DNA from 2 places in the Streptomyces sp. NPDC003023 genome. Region 1 is predicted to be linked to the other one. Evidence: riboswitches for the same ligand, from Rfam matches in the RefSeq annotation. Region 1 holds a riboswitch; the other holds the start of a gene.
What was found. Region 1 has a riboswitch for S-adenosylmethionine ahead of ACFYV1_RS10030 (aminotransferase class V-fold PLP-dependent enzyme). Riboswitches for the same ligand answer to the same signal wherever they lie in the genome.
Positions count from the first base shown of each region.

Region 2: linked by a shared signal. The riboswitch ahead of thrC (threonine synthase) and the one ahead of ACFYV1_RS10030 (aminotransferase class V-fold PLP-dependent enzyme) in region 1 are both predicted to bind S-adenosylmethionine.

Region 1 is NZ_JBIAPL010000002.1:388,763-396,219, reverse strand. Features, by position in the region: gene ACFYV1_RS10050 (sensor histidine kinase) at 1-1,141, shown strand, start outside; gene ACFYV1_RS10045 (response regulator transcription factor) at 1,138-1,797, shown strand; gene ACFYV1_RS10040 (SLC13 family permease) at 1,875-3,305, shown strand; gene ACFYV1_RS10035 (glycerate kinase) at 3,302-4,462, shown strand; gene ACFYV1_RS10030 (aminotransferase class V-fold PLP-dependent enzyme) at 4,464-5,855, opposite strand; SAM riboswitch class IV at 6,075-6,192, opposite strand; gene trpD (anthranilate phosphoribosyltransferase) at 6,268-7,332, opposite strand.
Region 2 is NZ_JBIAPL010000005.1:357,342-364,798, forward strand. Features, by position in the region: gene groL (chaperonin GroEL) at 1-743, opposite strand, end outside; gene ACFYV1_RS19690 (cold-shock protein) at 1,182-1,385, opposite strand; gene ACFYV1_RS19695 (MoaD/ThiS family protein) at 1,794-2,069, opposite strand; gene thrC (threonine synthase) at 2,096-3,409, opposite strand; SAM riboswitch class I at 3,427-3,554, opposite strand; gene ACFYV1_RS19705 (glucosyl-3-phosphoglycerate synthase) at 3,716-4,684, shown strand; gene ACFYV1_RS19710 (hypothetical protein) at 4,723-5,085, shown strand; gene ACFYV1_RS19715 (trehalose-6-phosphate synthase) at 5,168-6,625, shown strand; gene otsB (trehalose-phosphatase) at 6,764-7,457, opposite strand, start outside.

The DNA.
Region 1 (7,457 bases):
CGGGCTGACCCGGCCCAGCGGGCAGGGCCTGCACGTCATACGGCAGTCCCGCGACATCCGGGCCTCCGTCGCGCTCCACCCCGACCGGGCCTCCCTCTCCGCGATCCTCGATTCGAAGGCCTCCTCCGGTGTGCTGCGGCGGCCGGCCGGCGAGGTGCGCTGGGCGAAGGTCCCGATCGACGCGGTGGGTGACGCCCCGGCGGCCTTCGTCGTCGCCTTCCACGCCGACCGCGAACGCTCCGTCGCCGACGCCGCGTTCCGCACTCTGCTGGTCATCTCGGGGGTGGCGCTGCTGCTGACGACGGGGATCGGCTGGGCGGTCGCCGGCCGGATCCTGGCGCCCGTACGCGTGGTCCGGGCGACCGCCGAGCAGCTGACCGAGCAGGACCTGACCCAGCGGATCCCGGTCCAGGGCCGCGACGACATCGCCGCGCTCGCCGAGACCTTCAACGCCATGCTCGACCGGCTGGAGCGGGCCTTCGCCGGCCAGCGCCAGTTCGTCGACGACGCCGGGCACGAGTTGCGCACTCCCATCACCATCGTCCGCGGTCATCTGGAGGTCATGGGCGACGACCCGGCCGAACAGCGCGAGACGATCCGTCTGGTCACCGACGAGCTCGACCGGATGAGCCGGATCGTCGAGGACCTGCTGCTGCTCGCCAAGGCCGAGCGCCCCGACTTCATCCGCCCCGAGCCGGTGCAGCTGGGCGAGCTGACCGCCGACGTGTTCGTGAAGGCGAGGGCGCTGGGCGAGCGGGACTGGGTCCTGGACCAGGTCGCCGACCGCGAGGCGGTGCTCGACCCGCAGCGCATCACCCAGGCGATGGTGCAGCTGGCGCAGAACGCCGTCCAGCACACGGCCCCCGGCGCCCGGATAGGAATCGGGTCCCGCGATCTCGACGGGCGGGTCGAGCTGTACGTCGCCGACAGCGGGCCCGGCGTCCAGGAGCAGGACGCCGAGGTGATCTTCGAACGTTTCCGCCGCGGCACCGCCCGCCGCGGCACCCGCACCAGTGGCGCGGGACTCGGCCTGTCCATCGTCCGGGCCATCGCGGAGGGGCATCGCGGCGGCCGTGTCGAACTGCGTCGCACCGACGGCGGCGGAGCGACATTCGTACTCGTCATGGAGGAAGCGCTGTGAACCGCATTCTGATCGCGGAGGACGAGGACCGGATCGCGTCCTTCGTCGAGAAGGGGCTGCGCTCCAACGGCTTCACCACCACGGTCGCCGCCGACGGCGACACTGCGCTGGACTACGCCGTCACCGGTGGCTTCGACCTGATGCTGCTCGACATCGGCCTGCCGGGCCGGGACGGTTTCACCGTGCTGCGCGAGCTGCGCGAGGCGCGGGTGACGCTGCCGGTCGTCGTGTTGACGGCCCGCGACTCGGTACGGGACACCGTGGCCGGGTTGGAGGGCGGGGCCGACGACTGGATGACCAAACCGTTCCGGTTCGAGGAGCTGCTGGCCCGGGTGCGGCTGCGGCTGCGCACCGCGGCCCGCGCCCCGGAGGTGACGGTGCTGCGCAGCAAGGACCTGAGCCTTGATCTGCGCACCCGCCGGGCCCGGGCGTCCGAGCGCACCGTGGACCTGACGGCACGTGAGTTCGTGCTGCTGGAGCTGTTCCTGCGCCATCTTGGCCAGGTGCTGTCCCGCGAGCAGATCCTGTCCCATGTGTGGGGGTACGACTTCGATCCCGGCTCGAACATCGTGGACGTGTATGTGAGGGCGCTGCGCAAGAAGCTGGGCGCCGAGCGCCTGGAGACCGTACGGGGCATGGGCTACCGTATGCCGTAGAACGGCACGGACCGGGATGAACTTTCCCTCATCCGGGCCTCATCGGCGGCTCACGGCCCGCTCGCAGACTGATCGTCGTGACCCTCTCCCTCCGCCAGGCGGTCTGGCTGTGCGCGGCGCTCAGCGTCTGCGGGCTGCTCGCCGTCCCCTCCGCCCTCCCCTCGCTGAACGGTGAAGCCCGGCTCACGCTCGTCGTGTTCGCCCTCGCCACCTGCGCCTGGATCGCCGCTCCCGTCGACGACACCTACACGGCGCTCGGGGCGGGGCTGGCTCTCACCGCGACCGGGGTGATCAGCGCCGACACGCTGTTCGCCACCCTCGGTGACGAGACGATCTGGCTGCTGATCTGCGCGTTCGTCCTCGCCGCCGCGGTCGCGAGGACCGGGCTCGCCGGCCGTGCGGCGGCCTTCCTGGTCAGTGGGGCGCGCACGGTACGGCAGTTGGTGCATCTGACGACTGCCGCGCTGGTGGTCACGGCTTTCGCCGTACCGGCCACCTCGGGGCGTGCCGCACTGGCCATGCCGGTGTTCCTCGCGCTGGCCAAGGTGCTGGCCGACCGGCGGCGGCTGGTGGTGATGCTGGCGCTGCTCTTCCCCACGGTCGTTCTGCTCTCCGCGGTCGCGACCCTCATCGGAGCGGGTGCGCACCTGATCACCGTCAGCGTGCTGTGGGAGCAGACCGGTGAGCGGCTCGGGTTCGTCGAGTGGCTGCTGCTGGGTCTGCCGCTGGCGGTCGTCTCGTCCCATCTGGCCGCTGAGACGGTCCTGTTGACGACGACCTCGCGGGCGGAGCGGCGCGGGCCGGTGAAGATCACGGCCGAGTCGCTCCAGGAACACTCCCCCACCCCCGTGACAGGTCCGCTGACCACCCCGGAGGCCCGGTGCGTGATGCTGCTGGGCACGGTGGTGGCCCTGTGGTGCAGTGAACCGCTGCACGGGGTGCCGCCGGCCCTGGTCGCACTGATCGGCGCGGTCGTGGCGGCCTCGCCCGCTCTGGGGACCGTACGTCTGAAGGACGGGCTGCGAACGGTGCCGTGGCCGTTGCTGCTCTTCATGGCGGCGACGACCGCGATGGGGGTGGCGCTGTCCGACTCCGGCGCGGCGGGGTGGCTGGTGGGCCGGCTGCCGGACGGGCTGCCCGCCTGGCTGTTCCTCACCGTGATCGTGCTGGTCAGTACGGCCGCGCATCTCGTCCTGCAGTCGCGCTCCGCCCGCTCCTCCGTCCTTGTCCCGCTGGTGGTGGCCGCGGCCGTCGGCGCCGGGGTCAATCCGGTCGCGGCGGCGCTCGCGTCCACCGCCGCGGCCGGTTTCTGTCACACGCTGCCCGCCTCCGCCAAGCCGGTCACGCTCTTCTTCGACCCGCCGGACGGTGTGCCCACGTTCACCTCCCGCGATCTGCTGCGGCTGTCCGCCCTGCTCGCCCCGCTCAGCGCCGCCGTGGTGCTGCTGTTCGCCCTCGCCGTCTGGCCGCTGTTCGGCGTGCCCGTCCTTCTGGAGACCCAGCCATGAGCCGTACCCCCTACCGCATCGCCGTCGCACCGAGCGGCTTCAAGGAGTCGCTGACCGCCCATGAGGCCGCCGAGTCGATCGCGCGGGGCCTGCGCAGGGTGGTACCCGACGCCGTCATCGATCTGATCCCGCTGGTGGACGGCGGTGAGGGTACGGCGGAGGCGCTGGCGGCCGCGACCGGCGGCAGGCTCGTGCCACGCATCGCGACCGGGCCGCTCGGCAGCCCCGTGCACACGCACTTCGCGCTGCTGGGCGACGGCACCGCCGTCGTGGAGATGGCCGCCGTCGCCGGGCTTGCTCTGGTGCCGCCGGACCGCCGCGACCCGTGCGCCACCACCACCTACGGCGTGGGAGAGCTGGTCCGTGCCGCGCTGGACACCGGTGCGCGCAGGATCCTGGTCGGCTGCGGCGACTCCGGCACGTCCGACGGCGGGGCGGGCGCGCTTCAGGCCCTCGGCGTCCGGCTCCTGGACGCCGAGGGAGTCGAGTTGCCCCGAGGGGGGCGGGAGTTGCGGCGCCTGGACCGCATCGACACCGCCGGCCTCGATGCGCGGGTCGCCGGTGCGGAGATCCTGGTGGCGTGCAACCCGTACAACGTCCTGTGCGGACGGCACGGTGTCGCCCGGGTCTTCGGCCCCCAGAAGGGCGCGACACCGGCGCAGGTCGAGATGCTGTCGGCGGCCCTCGAACGGTGGGCGGCGCTGCTCACCGACACGCTGCCGGTCCCGGTCGATCTGCGGACGGCCCCCGGCACCGGGGCGTCGGGCGGTCTGGGCGCGGGGCTCGCCGCGCTCGGCGCCCGGCTGCTGCCACGCTTCGACGTGCTGCTGGACCATGTGGATCTGGACGCCCGGCTGGCCCGCGCCGATCTGGTGATCACCGCGGAGGGCGCCCTGGACCAGCAGACCGTGCGCGGCAAGGTCCCTGCCGAGGTGGCGCACCGGGCGCGCGCCGCCGAAAAGCCCGTACTGGCGCTCGCCGGGACGCTCGGCGCCGGCGTCCGCGAGATCACCGCCGCGGGCGTGGACGCCTACGGCTCGATCGTGCCGGCGCCCGTGGCGCTGCCAGAGGCCCTGGACCGGGCAGGCGAGTTCCTCGCCGACGCCGCCGAGCGGGCGCTGCGGATGGTGCTGGTCGGCACCCGTCTCGCGGCCTGACTCAGCCCCGGTCGGGGACGCAGCGGCCGTCCTCCGTGCGGTACTTCCACTGCGCGCCGTCGCGGACCAGTTCCCTCACGGCGCGCACGAACCGCTCCACGTGCTCGTCCGGCGTGCCCGCGCCGAAGCTGACGCGGATGGCGTTGAGGGACCTCTCCCCCGGCACCGCCTCCGGCGCGCCGCACTCGCCGACGTCCTGCGGGTCGCTGCCCAGCAGGGTGCGCACCAGCGGGTGCGCGCAGAACAGGCCGTCCCGTACACCGATGCCGTACTCGGCGGACAGCGCCGCGGCGAAGTGCGAGCTGTTCCAGCCGTCCACGACGAAGGAGATCACGCCGACCCGGGGGGCGTCGTCACCGAACAGCGAGAGCACCCTGACCTCCGGCACCTCGGCCAGACCCGCCCGGACCTTCGCGATCAGGTGCTGCTCGCGGGCGACCAGTGCCTCGAAGCCCGCCTCCGTGAGCGCCTTGCACGCGGAGGCGATCGAGTAGACACCGATCACGTTCGGGGAGCCCGCCTCGTGCCGTGCGGCAGTGGTGTGCCATTCGACGTCGACGCCGCCGTCGGCCCGCCGCGCGACCGTGCGCGACGCCCCGCCGCCCGCCAGGTACGGCTCCGCCTCCCGCAGCCAGTCGGCCCGCCCGGCAAGCACTCCGGAACCGAACGGCGCGTACAGCTTGTGCCCGGAGAAAGCCACCCAGTCGACGCCGAGTTCCCGGACGGACACCGGGTGGTGGGGTGCCAGCTGGGCGGCGTCGAGCACGATGCGGGCGCCGTGCGCGTGGGCCGCGGCCGCCAGTTCCCTCACCGGCCACAGCTCACCGGTGACGTTCGAGGCGCCGGTGACGCACACCAGCGCGGGCCCGTGGGGGTCGCGGGCGGCGAGCGCGCTCTCGAGCGTGCGCACGGCCTCGTCCGGCGTGCGGGGCGCGTTCAGGTAGGTCACGCGGGCGCCCCTCCACGGGAGCAGCGACGCGTGGTGCTCGGTCTCGAAGACGAACACCTCGCAGCCGGCCGGGAGCGCCGCGGCGAGCAGCCCCAGCGAGTCGGTGGTGGAGCGGGTGAAGACGACCTGGTCGCCCTCCCGGCAGTCGAGGAACTCGTGGACCTGGACCCGGCTGTTCTCGAACAGGTCCGTGGACAGCTGCGAGAGGTACCCGGCACCCCGGTGCACGCTGCCGTAGTACGGGGCGTACGCGGCGACGTCGTCCCAGACGCGCTGGAGGGCGGGGGCGCTGGCCGCGTAGTCGAGGGCCGCGTAGGTGACTTCGCCGCCGGTGACGAGCGGGACGGTGACGTCCCGGCCGAGGACCGGCAGCGGGGCACAGTGGGAGGGGTCGGCGGCGGTGTCGGCGACAGCGGTCTCGGCGGTGTTCGGGTACGCGGACATGGCGGTGTCTCCCAGCTGGGGTACCCCCACCGAAGGTGGGGGGGAGAAAGGCGAATCGGCTTCGGAAACCCGGATACGGGTGTGCCTCTGCGCACGGACGTCGCCGTGCGAGGGCGTGATGAAGAAGGGGCTGGAACGCCCTATCGCATTCGCTTGCTCACGAGACTGCTCCCTTGAGGACCAGGACCCCAGGGACGCGGCATTCGACGATGCCGCGGGGGTCCGCGCTTGCCACAGACCTCGCTGCCTGCGGCCTGGTCTTCACCCGGGGCACCCCGCCACGGACGGAGGGTTGCCGGACAGCGGGCCGGGGCCGTAATCGCTGTCACTCATGACCTTGGGAAGCATCCTGCCACACGTTCCGCACAGCGCAAGGGCGCGGTCCGCGATGCGGACCGCGCCCTCGTCACAGTCAGGAGTTGCTGGCCGCCACCCAGCGCTCCAGCGCCGCCCTGGCCGCGCCGGAGTCGATCGACCGTGCCGCCAGGGCCATGCCGGCCGCCAGTCGCTCGTTCAGCGTGCCGTCCGTCGGCTCCAGCGCGGTCAGCGCCGCCGCCGAGTTGAGCAGCACCGCGTCCCGTACGGGGCCGGTCTCGCCGCCCAGCAGCCGGCGTGCCACGTCCGCGTTGTACGACGCGTCCGCTCCCCGAAGCGCCTCCACGGGTACGAGGTCGATGCCGATGTCACGCGGGTCGAACGTCTCCTCCCGCACGGCGCCGTCCCGGACGACCCACACACGGGACGTGGCCGTCGTCGTCAGCTCGTCGAGACCGTCGTCGCCGCGGAAGACCAGGGCGGACGAACCGCGCTCCGCGAGCACCCCCGCCACGATCGGCGCCATCCTGGCGTCGGCCACACCGGTGGCCTGTGCCCTGACCTTCGCGGGGTTGGTGAGTGGTCCGAGGAAGTTGAAGACCGTGCGGATGCCGAGTTCCTTGCGGGCGACGGCGACGTGCCGCAGCGCCGGGTGGAACCTGACCGCGAAGCAGAAGGTGATGCCCGCCTCCGCGGCGACCTCGACGACGCGCTGCGGGGTCAGTTCCAGGTTGACGCCAAGCTTCTCCAGTACGTCTGACGCGCCGCTCGCGGAGGACGCGGCGCGGTTGCCGTGCTTGACGACCTTGGCACCGGTGCCCGCGACGACGATCGCGGACATGGTGGAGATGTTGACGGTCTTCGCGCCGTCGCCGCCGGTGCCGACGATGTCGACGCTTTGACCGGGCACCTCGATCAGGTTGGCGTGCTCGTACATCGTCCGCACCAGACCGGAGATCTCCTCGACGGTCTCGCCCTTGGCGCGCAGCGCGGTGACGAAGCCCGCGATCTGGGCGTTGGTGGCCTCGCCGCTCAGGATGCGGTCCATGGCCCAGGCGGTGGCGTCGGCGCTCTGGTCGCGGTTGTCGAGGAGGGCGTTCAGCACGCCGGGCCAGGAGTAGGCCGCCGCGCTGTCGCCGCCAACCGGGGTCCATACGTTCATGGTCCGCTCCTGGGTCCACATGCTGGTTCCCCCCACCGGCCGCCAGGCCGTAGGGGGCGGGCAGGGTCCACCCTATCGAGGCTGCGGGGACAGCGAAGGGCCCCGTCCATCGAGTGGACGGGGCC
Region 2 (7,457 bases), on a different contig from region 1:
ATGATCAGCAGCGGCTTGCCGGACTGCATGACCTTCTCGAGCAGCGGAAGGAGGTCCTTCACGTTGCCGACCTTGGAGTTGACGATCAGGATGTACGGGTCGTCCAGGGACGCCTCCATACGCTCCATGTCGGTGGCGAAGTACGCCGAGATGTAGCCCTTGTCGAAGCGCATGCCCTCGGTGAGCTCGAGCTCCAGACCGAAGGTCTGGGACTCCTCGACCGTGATGACGCCTTCCTTGCCGACCTTGTCCATGGCCTCGGCGATGAGCTCGCCGATCTGGACGTCAGCGGCGGAGATGGAGGCGGTGGAGGCGATCTGCTCCTTGGTCTCCACGTCCTTGGCCTGCTCGAGCAGGGCGCCGGAGACGGCCTCGACGGCCTTCTCGATGCCGCGCTTCAGGGCCATCGGGTTGGCGCCGGCCGCCACGTTGCGCAGACCCTCGCGGACGAGAGCCTGGGCGAGAACGGTCGCGGTGGTCGTACCGTCACCGGCGACGTCGTCCGTCTTCTTGGCGACTTCCTTGACCAGCTCGGCGCCGATCTTCTCGTACGGGTCCTCGAGCTCGATCTCCTTGGCGATGGAAACACCATCGTTGGTGATCGTGGGGGCGCCCCACTTCTTCTCGAGGACGACGTTGCGACCCTTGGGGCCAAGGGTGACCTTGACGGCGTCGGCGAGCTGGTTCATCCCGCGCTCGAGACCGCGCCGTGCCTCCTCGTCGAACGCGATGATCTTGGCCATGTGAAGTGTTCCTCCCGGGCATGGGGGTCCCCCCGCGCCGCAGGCTGCGGGGGAGGATTGCTTCGGACCGGAGCACGGTGCCCGCGACGGACGGCCTGCGCGCCGTGTGGTTCCTTGCCCCACGCGGTCTGCGGACCTCACCGAACCGATCCAAGTTCTGTCACTCTCACTGGGAGAGTGCTAACGCCAATGATTAGCACTCGACCCATGAGAGTGCAAGCGCCTCTGGAGGATCGTGGACCGGTTCCGGACCGGTCCGCGCGCACGCGCGAGGGGCGCGCGCACGCGGGAGGGGCCTCGTCGACCCGGCCCACGCGCGCACAAGGGGCCCGCGTCACCCGGCCCACGCACGCACGAGGGGCCCGCGCCCCGGTGAACGGGATGCGAGCCCCTCGTGTGTGAGTGCGTCGGTGGCCGATCGCGCCTCGGTCAGTCGGATCAGACGGCGAGCTTGACCATGTCCGCCTGCGGACCCTTCTGGCCCTGCGAAATCTCGAATTCGACCCGCTGACCCTCTTCAAGGGTGCGGTATCCGTCCATCTGGATCGCGCTGTAGTGGACGAAAACATCCGCACCACCGTCGACCGCGATGAAGCCGTACCCCTTCTCCGCGTTGAACCACTTGACGGTGCCCTGAGCCATGCCTAACTCCCCTATTACTGGCCCTTGCGCAGGACCGCACTTCGCGGACCCGGGTCAGACCTCACCCCAGCAGGAGGGGTGTGCGCCGGAACGCGTCGACCGCGGCTGAATGTATCTGCCCAACTGCCCTCTGCAACAGGTCATTCGGACGAGAAATCTGGGCAGGGCCGAACGGCCGATTCATGCGAATTCGCAAAATTCCGGGGCAAGTCGGGCCCGGCAAATGACGCCTAAACGGCAATTCGATCGCATGGTTTGGCCGCATTCTTGCGAAACCTGAAGGCATTCTCGAGCGGCCGGCGGGGGTGCTTCCCAGACTCTACCGCGCTCAACCATACTGAATTGCCCCCTCCGCTTCTCGAGCGGAGGGGGCAATTCAGTAACTGCGGGTAATTCCCGGGGGAGGGATCAGCCGCCGGCGACGGCGGGAATGATCGACACGCCCGCACCGTCGGGCGTGGCCGTCTCGAGGCCCTGCTCAAAACGGACGTCGTCGTCGTTCACGTACACGTTGACGAAGCGGCGCAGCTTGCCCTGATCGTCCAGGACGCGGGCCGCGATGCCGGTGTGGTTCTTCTCCAGGTCCGCGATGACCTCGGCGAGGGTCGCGCCCTGTGCCGGGACCTCGGCCTGGCCACCCGTGTACGTACGGAGGATGGTGGGGATGCGGACGTTGACGCTCATGTTCGTCGCCTCTCAGGAGTGGATGGTCAGTGGGCGGCCAGGCCGGCGTCGCGGAACGCGTCCAGGCTCGGGCGGATGACGGCGGTCGCCTGCGAGGTCTCGGCCACCGCGTCGAGGGTCTTGAGGCCGTCGCCGGTGTTCAGGACGACGGTGGTGAGCGCCGGGTCGAGCACGCCCGCCTCGATCAGCTTCTTCGTCACACCCACCGTCACGCCACCCGCCGTCTCGGCGAAGATGCCCTCGGTACGGGCCAGCAGCTTGATCGCGTCGACGACCTGCTCGTCGTTCACGTCCTCGACCGCCCCGCCGGTGCGGCGCGCGATGTCCAGCACGTACGGACCGTCGGCCGGGTTGCCGATGGCGAGCGACTTGGCGATGGTGTTCGGCTTCTGGGGCCGTACGACGTCGTGCCCGGCCTTGAAGGCGGTCGACACCGGCGAGCAGCCCTCGGCCTGGGCACCGAAGATCTTGTACGGCTTGTCCTCGACGAGCCCGAGCGCGATCAGCTCCTGGAGGCCCTTGTCGATCTTCGTGAGCTGCGAGCCCGACGCGATCGGCACCACGAGCTGGTCCGGCAGCCGCCAGCCGAGCTGCTCGCAGATCTCGTACGCCAGGGTCTTGGAGCCCTCCGCGTAGTACGGGCGGAGGTTGACGTTGACGAAGCCCCAGCCCTCGCCCAGCGGATCACCGATGAGCTCGGAGCAGAAACGGTTCACGTCGTCGTAGTTGCCCTCGATGCCGACGAGCTCCCCGCCGTACACCGCGGCCATGACGACCTTGCCCTGCTCCAGGTCGTGCGGGATGAACACGCAGGAGCGGAATCCGGCCCGCGCGGCGGCGGCGCCGACCGCGCCGGCGAGGTTGCCGGTGGAGGAGCAGGACAGGGTGGTGAAGCCGAAGGCGCGGGCGGCCTCGATGGCCTGGGCGACGACCCGGTCCTTGAACGAGTGCGTCGGGTTTCCGGAGTCGTCCTTGATGAACAGACCGCCGGTGACGCCCAGTTCACGGGCGAGGTTGTCGGCCTTGACCAGCTTGGTCCAGCCCGGGTTCAGGTTCGGCTTGTCGGCCACGTCCGCGGGGACGGGAAGCAGGGGGGCGTAGCGCCAGATGTTGGCCGGTCCGGCCTCGATCCGCTTCCGCAGTTCTTCCGGGCTGCCGCTCGGCAGGTCGTATGCGACTTCGAGCGGCCCGAAACACTCGGCGCAGGCGAAGATGGGGCCGAGCTCGAAACGCTGTCCGCACTCGCGGCACGCGAGTGCGGCGGCGGGGCCGAGGTCCACGGAGGTGGAAGCGGGGGCGGTGGTGTTTGCGGAGGTGCTTGCGACAGTCTGCGCAGCCATGATGGCGAGGCCCTTTCTCCTCATCTTCCTCGTGACGCACTTCGCCACAAGACGGAATTGGCACCTTCCCCACCGTGACCTCGCGGTCGGCGGGAGGGTTGCCGGGGCTTCAACGGGCCGTTCCCTCTGCCCCTCTGGATGAGCGGTATGGCACCGGACGTGCGGTCCGGGCGTTTGTGTGCTTGGACCCCCCGAGATGCGAGGGTCGTTCGCGTTGCTCAAGACTGTAACCGAAGCACCGGACGGTTGAGATAGTCGTCCGAGTCGCGAGATGGGTCACACGGCCGACTGTCAAGGGAGATGGAAGTGCTCGATGAGGTCGCGCGCTGGTTGAGCCGGCGCTCCTGGTCAGCATCCGACCGTTCCCTGGACCGGCTGCTGTCCGCCAAGGTCAGGCAGGGTACGACGGTCAGTGTCGTGCTTCCCGCGCTCAACGAGGAGGCGACGGTCGGGGACATCGTCACGATCATCCGCCGGGAGCTGATGGAGAACGTCCGGCTCGTCGACGAGCTGGTCGTGATCGACTCGGCCTCGAGCGACCGTACGTCCGAGGTGGCCGCGGCCGCCGGTGCGCGGGTGGTGCACCGGGACGCGATCCTGCCCGGACTGCCCGCGGTGGCGGGCAAGGGCGAGGTGCTGTGGCGTTCCCTGATGGTGACAAGCGGTGACATCGTCTGTTTCTGCGACTCGGACCTGCGGGACTTCTCCCCCGACTTCGTCTCCGGCATCGTCGGCCCGCTGCTGACCGAGCCGGACGTCCAGTTCGTCAAGGCGATGTACGACCGCCCGCTGGGCGGCGGCGCTGCCCCCGGCCCGGACGGGGCACCGGCCCAGGGCGGCCGGGTGACGGAACTGGTGGCCCGGCCGCTGCTGAACCTGCACTGGCCGCAGCTCGCCGGGTTCGTCCAGCCGCTGGGCGGCGAGTACGCGGCACGGCGCTCGCTGCTGGAACGCCTGCCCTTCCCCGTCGGCTACGGCGTGGAGCTGGGTCTGCTGGTCGACTCGCTGAACCTGGTCGGCCTGGACGCGCTGGCCCAGGTCGACGTCGGCACCCGCAAGCACCGCCACCAGGACGGGCAGGCGCTCGGCAGGATGGCCGCGACGATCTACCGCACCGCTCAACTGCGGCTTTCCCGACCGCACTTGGTGCGCCCGTCGATCACCCAGTTCGAGCGGGTGGACAACGGGTTCGCCCCACGGACGTACCAGGTGGACACCGAGGAGCGGCCGCCGATGCTCGAGATCGGTGAGTACGCGGCGCGTCGCGCGGCATAAACAGAACCTTCCGGTCAGTTTGCATACATTTCCTATGTATGGGACCTATCGGATTTCTGGCTCCGTCACACGGCAGGCACCGCAGGCACCGCAGGGACACCACGTCCGGCACCCACGAGCGGCTGTCCCGTCTCCTCGGCACGCTGGCGGTCACCGCCGCCGCGGCCCTCGGGCCCGCCCTCCCGGCGACGGCCCTGCCGTCACACCCCGCCGCACCGGCCCCGCAAGGGACCTTGGAGCGTGACACGGCCCCGGCCCCCGCACCGGAGTACCAGGTGGAGATGGCCCGCACCGGGGGCACGGCCGAACAGCTGTGGCTCCTGGGCGGTATCGCCCTGAGCCTGGCGGCGGCGGGCCTCGTCGCCCTGGCCGCCACCCGCGCCCGCCGTCGCGACCACTGACCGGTGGGCCCGCGGCGCCACGGCCGGATCATGCCCGGAAACACACGTTTGAGGCCCAGCGGTACGGGCTAGGTTTCGCCACATGGTCTCCGACGCAGCCCAGATTCTCGTCGCGTCCAACCGCGGCCCTGTCTCCTACGCGCTGAACGACGACGGAGAACTCGACGCCCGCCGCGGTGGTGGAGGACTCGTCTCCGGCCTGTCCGCCATCGGCTCGGACGCACAGTCGCTGTGGGTCTGCGCGGCACTGGGCGACGGCGACCGCGAGGCCGTACGGCGAGGGGTCGGCGAGCCGGGCGTACGGATGCTCGACATCGACGCGACCGTCCACGCCGACGCGTACAACGGCGTCGCCAACTCGGTGCTCTGGTTCGTCCACCACATGCTGTACCAGACGCCCCTCGAGCCGGCCTTCGGTCAGGAGTTCCGGCGGCAGTGGGGCGCGTACCGGCTCTACAACCTGGCGTTCGCGGAGGCGCTCGCCGAGGAGGCGGCCGACGACGCGGTGGTGCTGGTGCAGGACTACCACCTGGCGCTGGTGCCGGGGATGGTCCGCGAACTCCGCCCCGACCTGCGGATCGGGCACTTCTCGCACACCCCGTGGGCGCCACCGGAGTACTTCCGGATGCTGCCGGGCGACATCGCGGAGGAACTGCTGCTCGGAATGTTGGGCGCGGACCGCCTGGGGTTCCTGACCCAGCGCTGGCTGCGGGCGTTCCAGAGCTGCGCCGCATCCGTGCTGGTGCAGTACGACGGGGCGTCGCTGTGGCCCAAGGACCAGGAGCCTGCCTTCGAGTACCGGATCCCGGGCCACGGCCGCAGGCGGACACGGCTCGGGGTCCACGGACTCGGCGCCGACGGCGACTTCCTGCGGGAGCGCTCGGCGCGGTCCGACGTGGACGACCGCATGGCCGCCCTGCGCGAGCAGGCGGGTGAGGGCCGCAGCACGATCGTGCGGGTGGACCGCACCGAGCTGTCCAAGAACATCGTCCGCGGACTGCTGGCCTACCGGGAGCTGCTGGAGCAGCGTCCACAGTGGCGCGAGCGCGTCGTGCACATCGCCCTCGCCTACCCCTCGCGCCAGGATCTCGCGGTCTACCGCGACTACACGGCCGAGGTCTCCCGGCTCGCGGACGAGATCAACGCCCAGTACGGCACGGACGGCTGGACGCCCGTGGTGGTGCACGTCGAGGACGACTTCGCACGCTCACTGGCCGCGTACCGGATGGCCGACGTGGCGCTGGTCAACCCGATCAGGGACGGCATGAACCTGGTCGCCAAGGAAATCCCCGTCGTTACCGACCTCGGCTGCGCGCTGGTGCTGTCACGAGAGGCGGGCGCCCACGAGGAGCTCGGCGACGACGCGATCACCGTCAACCCGTACGACGTCAGCGGCACCGCCGCCGCGTTGCACGAGGCGCTGGCCATGCCGGCCGACGAGCGGGCCGAGCGCTCCAAGCGCCTGGCGGCGGCAGCGACCGCGCTGCCCCCGCGGCAGTGGTTCCTCGACCAGCTGAACGCGCTGCGCGACGGCGATTAGAGGCGCGGCGCGGGGGCGGTCGGCGACGGCCTGCGCGCCACCGGAGAGCGAGACGACACCGACAGGCCGACCCCGCTCCCGAAGGGTGGCCGACCGACGCCACGCGAAGGGCGACCGACCGACGCGGCGCGAAGGTGGTCAGAGGCGCTGCGCGAGGGCCGCCAGGTAGTCGGCCACCTGGCCCGGGCCCGGCAGCACCAGGTCGGCGCGTTCCGCGAGTTCGGTGACCTCGCTGCCGCTGCACAGCAGCAGGCCGGGAACGCCGTCGGAGCGGAGCTTGTCGACGGCCCCGTACGCGGCGAGGTCGCCCAGGTCGTCACCCGCGTACAGGACGGCCTCGGCCCCGGTCTCGCGTACGTACTCCGACAGTGCGACGCCCTTGTCCATGCCCGGTGGACGGAGCTCCAGGACCATGCGCCCGGGCTCCAGGATCAGCCCGTGCCGGGAGGCGAGCGCCGCGAGAGGCTCGCGAAGGGCGTCGAAGGCGGCCTGCGGGTCCTCGGCGCGGCGGGTGTGCACCGCGACGGCACGGCCCTTCTCCTCGATCCAGGTGCCGTGCCAGGCGCCGATCCCGTCGAGGAAGCCGGGGAGCTCGGCCCGTGCGGCGGCGACCCCGGGGTCGGGGGCCGGCGCCCGGACGGTGCCCGTGACCGCGTCCCAGCGCTCCGCGCCGTAGTGGCCGAGGACGACGAGGTGGTCGAGGCCCTCGACGCCGGCGAAGCCGCCGTAGCGGACGGCGACCCCGGCTGGGCGGCCGGTGATCACCGCGACGGAGGCCACCTTCGGCGCGAGGGCCGCGAGCGCGGGGACGGCGCGCTCATGGGCGCGGGCC